Regions from separate parts of the Mesorhizobium sp. M0051 genome, predicted to be linked through region 2. Evidence: riboswitches for the same ligand, from Rfam matches in the RefSeq annotation. Region 2 holds a riboswitch; the other holds the start of a gene.
The links. Region 2 has a riboswitch for cobalamin ahead of bluB (5,6-dimethylbenzimidazole synthase). Riboswitches for the same ligand answer to the same signal wherever they lie in the genome.
Positions count from the first base shown of each region.

Region 1: it holds a riboswitch for cobalamin, as region 2 does, so the genes downstream of both, NKJ90_RS06275 (aromatic ring-hydroxylating oxygenase subunit alpha) here and bluB (5,6-dimethylbenzimidazole synthase) in region 2, are expected to answer to the same signal.

Region 1 is NZ_JAMYUT010000004.1:179,424-184,554, forward strand. It holds gene bglA (beta-galactosidase BglA) at 1-160, shown strand, start outside; gene NKJ90_RS06255 (ABC transporter ATP-binding protein) at 185-1,297, shown strand; gene NKJ90_RS06260 (DUF680 domain-containing protein) at 1,374-1,610, opposite strand; gene NKJ90_RS06265 (DUF680 domain-containing protein) at 1,691-1,900, opposite strand; gene NKJ90_RS06270 (DUF680 domain-containing protein) at 1,972-2,169, opposite strand; cobalamin riboswitch at 2,678-2,879, shown strand; gene NKJ90_RS06275 (aromatic ring-hydroxylating oxygenase subunit alpha) at 2,995-4,242, shown strand; gene NKJ90_RS06280 (FAD-binding oxidoreductase) at 4,289-5,131, shown strand, end outside.
Region 2 is NZ_JAMYUT010000036.1:39,761-44,891, reverse strand. It holds gene NKJ90_RS28345 (TetR/AcrR family transcriptional regulator) at 1-392, shown strand, start outside; partial or broken gene NKJ90_RS28340 (hypothetical protein) at 746-1,729, shown strand; gene bluB (5,6-dimethylbenzimidazole synthase) at 1,730-2,476, opposite strand; cobalamin riboswitch at 2,525-2,704, opposite strand; gene NKJ90_RS28330 (histone deacetylase family protein) at 2,826-3,752, shown strand; gene NKJ90_RS28325 (exodeoxyribonuclease VII small subunit) at 3,756-4,007, shown strand; gene NKJ90_RS28320 (DUF2277 domain-containing protein) at 4,106-4,372, shown strand; gene NKJ90_RS28315 (pirin family protein) at 4,411-5,131, shown strand, end outside.

The DNA.
Region 1 (5,131 bases), on a different contig from region 2:
GCAGGTCGTCTGCGTCTTCAATCTGAGAGCCGGGCCAACCAAGGTTGACCTTGGCAGCCGATCGCTGCAACCTTTGCCCGGGCACGGATTTTCGGGGCAGGCAAGCAGCGGTTCCATCGAGCTTGGCGGCTACGGCGCCTGGTTCGGGCGCGTCGACTGAATTTCAAATCACTGGAGGAAACCAATGGCCGATGTCACACTAAGGCAAGTGAAGAAGTCCTACGGCAATCTGAACATTCTCCACGGCATCGACCTCGATATCAAGTCGGGCGAATTCATCGTCTTCGTCGGTCCGTCGGGCTGCGGCAAGTCGACATTGCTGAGGTCGATCGCCGGGCTCGAGGAAATCACCTCCGGCGAGCTCAGAATAGCCGGCGAGGTCGTGAACGACGTGCCGCCGTCGAAGCGGGGCATCGCCATGGTGTTCCAGTCCTACGCGCTGTACCCGCACATGACCGTCTACGACAACATGGCGTTCTCGATGAAGATCGGGAAGGAGAACAAGGCCGAGATCGACCGGCGCGTACGCCAGGCGGCGGAAATCCTGCAGTTGACGAAATATCTCGACCGCTTGCCCAAGGCGATGTCGGGCGGACAGCGCCAGCGCGTCGCCATTGGCCGCGCAATCGTGCGCAATCCGAAGGTGTTCCTGTTTGACGAGCCGCTGTCGAACCTTGACGCCGCACTTCGCGTCGCCACCCGCATCGAAATCGCCAAGCTCAAGGAATCGATGCCCGCCACGACCATGATCTACGTCACCCATGACCAGGTCGAGGCGATGACGCTGGCCGACCGCATCGTGGTGCTCAAGGAAGGCCATATCGAACAGGTCGGCACGCCCATGGATCTCTACAAGAAGCCCGGCAATCTGTTCGTTGCCCAGTTCATCGGCTCGCCGGCCATGAACATCCTGCCGGCGACCATCGACAAGACCGGGAACCCGACTGTCGTCAGCCATGTCGGCGGTCGCAAGGCAACCGTGCCGATCACGACCCCTGCTTCGGCAAAGGGCGCCGCGGTGAGCTTTGGCGTGCGGCCGGAGGATTTGATCATTGCCAGCGGTGCGGACTATCTGTTCGAAGGGACGGTCGACTACGTCGAGCAGCTCGGCGAGGTCCAGCTTGTCTATGTCGACATCGGCCGCGCCGACCTGCCGCTGGTGACCAAGCTGCCCGGCAACGTCGAGGTCAAGCGCGGCTCGACATTGCGGCTGAGCGCCAATGGCGAAGACCTGCATATCTTCGATACGGACGGGCGGTCCTTCGCGCTTCACGAAGCAGAAGCGAAGGCGGCTTGAGACGGAACCATCTCGACGGTAAAAAAAGAGCGGCGGGCAAGGCCCGCCCCTCTTTTCTGGACATCGGCTTAGACTGTTAGCGGCCGAAGAGGTTCCGATCACTGCCCTGGGGGGCGGACTTCGGAGCGTCGCCCGACGAATTGAGCAGCTTGTAGATCGGCGATTCGCTCTTGCGGATCGAGCCCGTATGCGAGGTATCGACGTTGACGGTCGACTGCTTGTTGATGTCGGTGCCACCAACGTTGTCGTTGCGGGCATAGGCGCTGCCGGCGGCAATCAGAAGAGCGGCGGCAGTAAGAACAATCTTTTTCATTTTTGACACTCCGTATTCTCGAATTCGATGCTGCGGGTTAACCCGCAGCATCGCTGTCGGATGTTGGTTTTGATCGGATGTTAGTTGTTGCCGAACAGGTTGCGGTCGCTGCCATGGTTGACAGGCGCCTGCGTGGCCGGCTCCGACTTCTTGACGGAAGCCGTGTACGAGCTGTCGACGGCGGTGGTGGCAGGCTGGTTGGCGCCGTTCGAACCATAGTTGTCGCTAGCGGCGAAAGCGCTACCCGAGATGGCCAGAACAGCGGCGGTAGCAAGAATGATCTTCTTCATTTCAAGTCTCTTGAATTTTCTGGATTTCGCCAGGACGGCGGGCGAACCCGCTGTCAACTGGGAATTGGTTGTTAGTGGCCGAAGAGGTTACGGTCGCTGCCCTGGGCAGGCGTCTGAGCAGCCGGTTCCGACTTCTTCACCGAAGCGGTGTACGAGCTGTCGACGGCAGTGGCTGCCGGGGCGTTCGAACCGTAGTGGTCGCTGCCATTAGCGAAGGCGCTGCCGGAAATGGCCAGAACGGCGGCGGCAGTGAGAATGATCTTTTTCATTTTTTGTACTCCAGTATCTTCTTTTCGTCCGTCTAGCGGCGTGTCTTGGAAATGAAATCGCGTCGTTCGGACAGGCCCGATGTGGGAGGGCATCCTCGCCTTTTCCAATCACGAAGTTGTTCCGTGTGGACCATGAATCCGCTACTTGAAATTGTGCCAAGGGCTTCCACACGCTACTTCTTATCTTTATTTTTCAATGGTTTAAGCAAAACCGTCCGCTGGATCACCAACTGTTGCCAAGGCCCGGCGTTCACAACGTCCTGCACGCACCGTCAACAGAAACGAACCGTTCGGTTCGATTTTAGAATCAGCTAATAGTCACTTTTCGAAACCGCTAGCCTTTTTTGGCCGCCAGCAAGGGTTGGCTTTCGAGGAGATTGCAAGTGGCGATGGCTGCCGAAGAGATAGGATTTCAGCCCGGCAATCGCCAACCCGAACGTTTCGCACGCGTGTCGCGCCGCATGGATACGATGTCGTTTTCATGCCGATGACGCGCCAGCGATCGTGGTTAGATCATGCCATCTCAGGTGCCGCTTCGTGACGACGGGGCGGAGAATTGGGAAGCCGGTCAAAATCCGGCGCTGCCCCCGCAACGGTGGTGGAGTTCAAGTCGCAACGGGAGACCACTGGGCAACTGCCTGGGAAGGTGTCGCGATCGTCCGCAAGGACAACTCCAAAGCCCGGAAACCAGCCCGAGATTTCTAGACTCGACTGATCGCGGTGGGCGATCAAGAGGTGGATAGTGCATGCCCGGCGCCTCGCCGGCCTGCGTCCAATCCTCCCTCCGTCACCACCAGTTCAGTCCTTAGATAACGAGGACAGGACATGGATATTCGCAACGACATGCTGAGGCTCTTGAACAGCCGTCGGCAAGGCTTTTCGCTAGAGCAGCCCTTCTACACCGATCCAGACTACTTCAAGCTGGACATGGAGCTGATCTGGTATCGCGATTGGCTGTTCATCGGCCATGATTGCGAGCTGCCGAAGCCGGGCAGCTACATTACCGTGCAGATCGGCGACTATCCGGTTGTTCTTGTCCGTGACCAGCAAGGCAAGATCAACGCCTTCCACAATTCGTGCCGCCATCGCGGTAGTCGCGTCTGCAACACCGACAAGGGTACTGCGGCAAAGCTCGTCTGTCCCTATCACCAGTGGACCTATGAGCTCGACGGCCGCCTGCTGTTCGCCCGTCAGATGGCCGACGGTTTCGACAAGAGTGAGTTCAGCCTGAAGCCGGTCGCCTGCGAGAGCGTCGGCGGCTATATCTTCATCTGCCTGGCCAAGGAGCCAGCGGATTTCGCGCCGATGCGGGCGATGATCGAACCTTATCTTCTGCCTCACCGGTTGAGGGAAGCAAAGGTCGCCTTCGAGAGCACGATCATCGAGAAGGGCAACTGGAAGCTGGTCTGGGAAAACAATCGCGAGTGCTATCACTGCGTCGCCAACCATCCCGAGCTGTGCAAGACCTTCCCGGAGGCTCCGACTGTGACCGGCGTCAACGGCGCCGACAGCGACCCTGAAATGGTCGCGCATTGGGCCAAATGCGAGGCCGTCGGACTTCCGAGCAAGTTCCGCATCGATCCGGCCGGGCAGTATCGAGCCACCCGCGCGCCGCTGCTGCGCGATGCCGTCAGCTACACCATGAGCGGCAAACTGGCGGTGAAGAAGAACCTCTCCGACGCTGTCTCCGCCGACCGCATCGGCACCTTGATGCACTATCACTATCCGACGACATGGAACCACATCCTTATCGATCACGCGGTGACGTTCCGGGTGGTGCCGATCAGCGCCACGGAAACGGCGGTGACGACGAAATGGCTGGTGCACAAGGACGCGGTCGAGGGCGTCGACTACACCATCGAAGACCTTACCCATGTGTGGACCGAAACCAACGACCAGGACCGCCGCATCGTTGAGGAAAACGCTCTCGGCATCCTGTCGCCCGCCTACGAACCAGGCCCCTATTCGGAGCTGCATGAGGGCGGCGTGATCCAGTTCGTCGAATGGTACGCGTCGTTCATCGGCCCGCGCCTCGCCGAAGGTGGAAGGCCGGCGCTACGCAGCGTCGCCTAGTTGCATCACATGCACAAAACATGAGGGACAAGAGAGGATGAATGCGATGACGGATCTTGGCCTCTATCGCCATCTCGACCAGATGACGCCCTGGAACGACAGGCTGCAGGTGCTGGAGGTGATCGGCGTCAGCGACGAAGCGCCTGACGTCAAGACCTTCACCTTCCGCTCCGACAACCAGACCTGGTTCCGCTACAAGCCGGGCCAGTTCGTGACGTTGGAACTGCCGACTGCGGACGGGCCGCTGATGCGCACCTATACGCTGTCGTCCTCGCCATCGCGGCCGTTCTCGATCGCAGTGACGGTGAAGGCGCAAGCCGGCAGCACCGGCACGCGATGGATGTTTGACCATCTGACGCCCGGCTCGCACGTCAAGGCCTATGGGCCGACCGGCGATTTTTCGCTGCACAGTCACCCGGCGGCTAAATATCTGTTCATTTCGGCCGGTTCGGGCGTGACGCCGATGATGTCGATGCTGCGCTGGCTGAACGACTGTGCGCCATGGACCGATGTCGGCTTCGTCAATTGCGCGCGCCGCCCGGAAGAGATCATTTTCCGCAAGGAGCTCGAACTGCTCGGCAGCCGTATGCCGGGCTTGTCGCTCGGTTTCATGATCGAGGAGCGTTCGAGCCGAGAGGGCTGGTTCGGCCATATGGGCCGCATCGACGCCATCAGGCTGCCGCTGCTGGCGCCCGATTTCCGCGAGCGCGAAATCTTCTGCTGCGGCCCCGATCCTTTCATGCGCGCCGTGCGCGGCATGCTGGACTCCGCCGGCTTCGACATGACGAAATACCATCAGGAGAGCTTTGCGGCGCCGGCCGTGGAGGAGATCCCGGCGCCGTTCGCTTTGCCGGCGGGAGACGACGCCGTCGCCCCGATCGAAGCCGTG
Region 2 (5,131 bases):
CGCGCATCAATGAGGTCGCGTCGAGAGCGCCGACCCGTTGGCAGCAGTTCGTCGACGAATGTTCGACCTATATCGAGATGGCGCTGGAGCCGGAAATCCAGCGCATCATGTTCCGGGATGGCCCGGCCGTTCTGGGCGATCCGGCACAATGGCCGAACGCCAATGCGTGCATCGCTTCAATGACCGGCCATCTGACGGCGCTTCAGGAGGAGGGGGTCGTCGTCTCCAGCCTCGACCCCGAAACTGCCTCGCGGCTGATCAACGGCGCGAGCAGTCAGGCGGCGCAGCGGATCGCCAATTCGAACGACCCCGAAGCGACCTCGAAGAAGGTGGTCACGGCGTTCAAGCAACTGCTCGAAGGCCTGCTCAAAAGGCCGGGTCAACCGAGTTGAAATCCCATTGGTGGCTTGGCGCCACGGTAGGGCTCCGAACTCAGGTTAGCAAAAGACCTGACGACAGCCAGTTCGGCAGTGTCGGCAGCTTTTGTGCCGGCAGCTTTTCACGATAGGAATTTTTTCTTGACTCCGTGACCTCAGCTATGGTACATATTCGCTCATGGTGCTGATTTGCGCCAGTGACCCGCCGCGCAGGCGGGTTTTTCGTTTCCGCCAGCCTACGCGCCGGCGAAGGCTCCCAAGGAACCTGTTAACCCGAGTTCGTTGCCCTGTGGGCGCCACGGCCGGCAATTGACAATCGCCGGGTTGGGTTCATCCTTTCTCACCATCTCTGAGGGGAGATTCGGGACATGTGGGATTTCGATATCGGCAGGTCGGTGTCCATCATGATGCGGACCTGGCCGTTCATTGTCTTTCGCATGATCGTCTATTTTGGCATCACGCTGGCCTACATCATGGCGACCGGCACGGGCGCCTCTGTCGGCTATGGCGTCGGTCATATCTCCACCGATCCCGACGGGCCGCTGTCGTTTGCCCTGTGGGGCGGCGTGGTCGGCTTCGGCATCGTCTCGATCGCCGTCTACTAGATTCGCGAATACATCCTCTATGTCGTCAAGGCCGGTCACATCGCCGTCATGGTCCATCTGATCGACGGTCGCGACATTCCGGGTGGCCAAGGCCAGGTCGCCTACGCCAAGGATATCGTTACCCAGCGTTTCGCGGAGGCCAACATCCTTTTCGTCGTCGACCAGCTGGTCAAGGGCGCCATCCGCGCCATCACCGGCCTGCTTGGCGGCATCGCCGCTTTCCTGCCGATCCCGGGCCTGAGCGGCCTCGTCTCCTTCATCAACACGGTGATCCGCCTGTCGCTGACCTATGTCGATGAGATCATCCTCGGCTACAACATTCGCATTAATTCATCCTCGCCGTTCGAGACGGCGCGCCAGGGCGTCGTGCTCTATGCCCAGAATGGCAAGGTCATGGTCAAGAATGCCGTCTGGCTGGCGGTCATCATGTGGGGCGTATCATTCCTCATTTTCTTGCTCATGCTGGCCCCGGCCGCCGCCATTCTTTTCCTGATGCCCGGCCAGCTCGCCGACTGGGCCTTCGTGCTCGCCATCGTCTTCGCCTGGGCCTTCAAGGCGGCGTTCATCGAGCCCTTCGCCATCGCTTGCCTGATGCAGGTCTATTTCAAGACCATCGCGGGCCAGGTGCCAGATCCGGCCTGGGACACCCGGCTGGCGGAGGCGTCGTCGAAGTTCAGGGAACTCAAGGACAAGGCGCTGGCCTCCTTTGGCGGCTCGCCCTGGGGACCGGCCGGCGCGACACCCTGATCAGCGAGGGCTCGACGGCGCGGCAGAAACGGTGTTGAGGCGCGCCACGGTCGATTTGAGCAGCACTTCACCTTGCCCGGAAAACGTCTCGCTCATGATCAGTTCCGGCAGCGGCAGCCGCCGTCCCCAGCCATGCGTTTCAAGGTCAGGTTTTGGCGCGAACTCCGAGACGCGGCCGACGCAGAGATAGGCGACCGGGGTCACATGCTCCGGAATAGAAAGCAGGCCTTTCAGCGCTTGCGCCTCGATGATGCTGACCCAGCCGACACCGACGCCTTCGGCGCGCGCCGCCAGCCAGAAATTCTGCACCGCGCAGACCGTGCTATAGAGGTCCATCTCCGGATTGTGCGAGCGTCCCAGTGGCGAACCCTTCGAACGCTCGCGATCGCAGGTGATGCAGATGTTGAGCGCGCTTTCGCAAATGCCTTCCAGCTTGAGTTTGCGGTAGAGCGCCTGCCGCTCTTCCGCAATGGCCGGCAGTTCCTGCTGGCGCGCCGCCAGGAACAGGTCGCGCACCTTTTCCCGTCGCTCGGCATCGCGAATGACGATGAAGTTCCAAGGCTGCATGAAGCCGACCGACGGCGCGTGATGGGCGGCAAGCAGCAGCCGCGCCAGCACCTCATCGTCGAGCCCGGTGGGCAGGAAATGGCTGCGGACGTCGCGCCGCGTGAACATGGCGCGATACACCGCATCGCGCGCATTCTGCTCAAATCCATCGCCAACAGCAGCGGTCATGTGTTCCGGCATCGCTTGTCCCCTTGCGATTGCAATCGATGCCAACCGCCTGACCATGCGGATGACGATGCCTGCCAGGCCGGTCTTCTGGCTCGGGATCAACCCGCGTCCGGTGCCTTCCCGTCATCGACAGTGGCATATACCGGCGCGGTCCCCCTTACAGCGTTGGGCACGCCACGGAATTCAACCGTGTTCCCGATTCTCCCGCTTGCGGCGGGCACCAGGCAGTGTCACGGACCTTACGCCGAAGCGCGGACGACGCCAATGCCTGCAGCGACGCGAATGGACGCAGGCGCGATTTTCCCCAGTCATCGGCCGCCGGTGCATGGCCTTTGCCGATCCGGGTCACTAGATTAGGACGATGGCTACCCGTCTCTATACCCATCCGATCTTCCTTGAGCACCTCACGCCGCCCGGCCATCCCGAGCGGCCGGACCGCTTGCGCGCCATCGAGCGCGTGCTGGACGACGAGGCTTTTGCCGCGCTCGATCGTATCCAGGCGCCGGAAGGCGACGAGGCCACCATCCTCTATGCTCATCCCGCCGATTTCGTCGCCCGCGTGCGCGCCGCCATTCCCGACGAGGGAATCGCCCGCATCGACGCTGACACCACCGCCAGCCCGAAGAGCTGGCAGGCGGCGATCACCGCAATCGGTGCGGCCAACGCCGCCGTCGACGACGTCTTTGCAGGCCGCGCCGACAATGTCTTCGTCGCGGCGCGGCCGCCCGGCCACCATGCCGAAAAAACCACGGCGATGGGTTTTTGTCTGTTCAATACGGCGGCGATCGCGGCGCGTTATGCGCAGAAGAAGCATGGTATCGAGCGTGTTGCCGTCGTCGACTGGGACGTGCATCACGGCAACGGCACGCAGGATATTTTCTGGGACGATCCGTCGGTGCTCTATTGTTCGACGCACCAGATGCCGCTCTACCCCGGCACCGGCGCGAGGAACGAAACCGGTGCCGGCAACATCGTCAACGTACCGCTGGCGCCGCAGACCGGCAGCGAGGTGTTTCGCGATGCCTTCCTGTCGCGCGTGCTGCCGGCGCTCGACAATTTCGCGCCCGACCTGATCATCATTTCGGCCGGGTTCGACGCACATCACCGCGATCCGCTGGCCGAGATCAACCTGACCGAGGACGATTTCGACTGGGCGACCGGCCAGCTGATGCAGCGCGCCGCGCGTCACAGCGGCGACCGGCTCGTCAGCCTGCTCGAGGGTGGCTACGATCTGCAGGGATTGGCATTTTCGGTCGCCGCCCATGTCGGGCGACTGATGAAAGGATGAATGATGGCTGGTGAGATCAACGAAGATGTCAAGGAGATGAGCTTCGAACAGGCCCTCGACGCGCTGGAAAAGATCGTCGATGATCTTGAGCGTGGCGACGTGCCGCTCGATCAGTCGATCAAGATCTATGAGCGCGGCGAAGCGCTGAAGGCGCATTGCGACCGGCTGCTAAAGGCAGCCGAGGACAAGGTCGAGAAGATCAGGCTGTCGCGTGACGGCAAGCCGGTTGGAACGGAGCCGCTCGACGCGGACTGAGGCACGCAGCCGTCTCACCGACTTTTGGACACGATCATGATTGAGCATAGAGTTCGTCTTGATTGAAACGGCTCAGGACAAGAGGAGATACGGAAACGATGTGCAGAAACATCAAGACCCTGTTCAATTTTGATCCGCCCGCGACCAACGACGAAGTCCGCGACGCGGCACTTCAGTTTGTCCGCAAGCTGAGCGGAACGACGCGGCCTTCGAAGCAGAATCAGCATGCCTTCGACCACGCGGTCGAAGCCATCGCGGCATCGGCGCGCGAACTGCTCGATTCACTCGAAACTCATCAGCATCCTCGCAATCGCGAGGAAGTGGCGGCCAAACTAAGGGCGAAATCGGCGATCCGGTTTGCCTGAAGCGTCCAGGCTGCCTCTGGCGCTGACAAGGAGAGTGCATGAGCTTCTTCCCGGGGAAAGACCCAGAGGCCGGCGACGCCTTCGCCAGCGACCAGATCGAACTGATGGTCATCCCCAACGCCAAGGATATTGGCGGTTTCCAGGTGCGCCGCGCCCTGCCGACCGCCAAGAGGCGGTTGGTCGGCCCGTTCATCTTCTTCGACCGCATGGGCCCGGCTATCCTGCGCGCCGGCCAGGCGCTCGACGTACGCCCGCATCCGCATATCGGTCTGTCGACGGTCACCTATCTGTTCGACGGCAATATAAGGCATCGCGATTCACTCGGCACCGAAATGGTCATCCAGCCCGGTGACGTAAACCTGATGACCGCCGGCCGCGGCATCGTCCATTCTGAGCGCACCCCTGAAGAAATGCGCGGCGCGCCGATGTCGATTTCGGGCTTGCAGACCTGGTTGGCGCTGCCGGACGGCAAGGAAGACGTAGCCCCAGTTTTCGAGAACACCACAGCACTCCGGTTGCCCGAGATCGACGCCGAGGGCGTTAGCGGCCGCATTGCCATTGGTGATTTCCAAGGGCTGCGATCCCCGGTCAGGGCCGACACAGAGACACTCTATGCCGATCTGCGCCTGGCGCCAGGCGCCAGCGTGAAGATCCCCGCCGATGCGGAAGAACGAGCCATCTACACACTGGAAGGCGAGGTCTCGATCTCGGGCGACGCTTTCCCGGCCGAACGGCTGCTGGTGTTTCGGCCCGGTGACG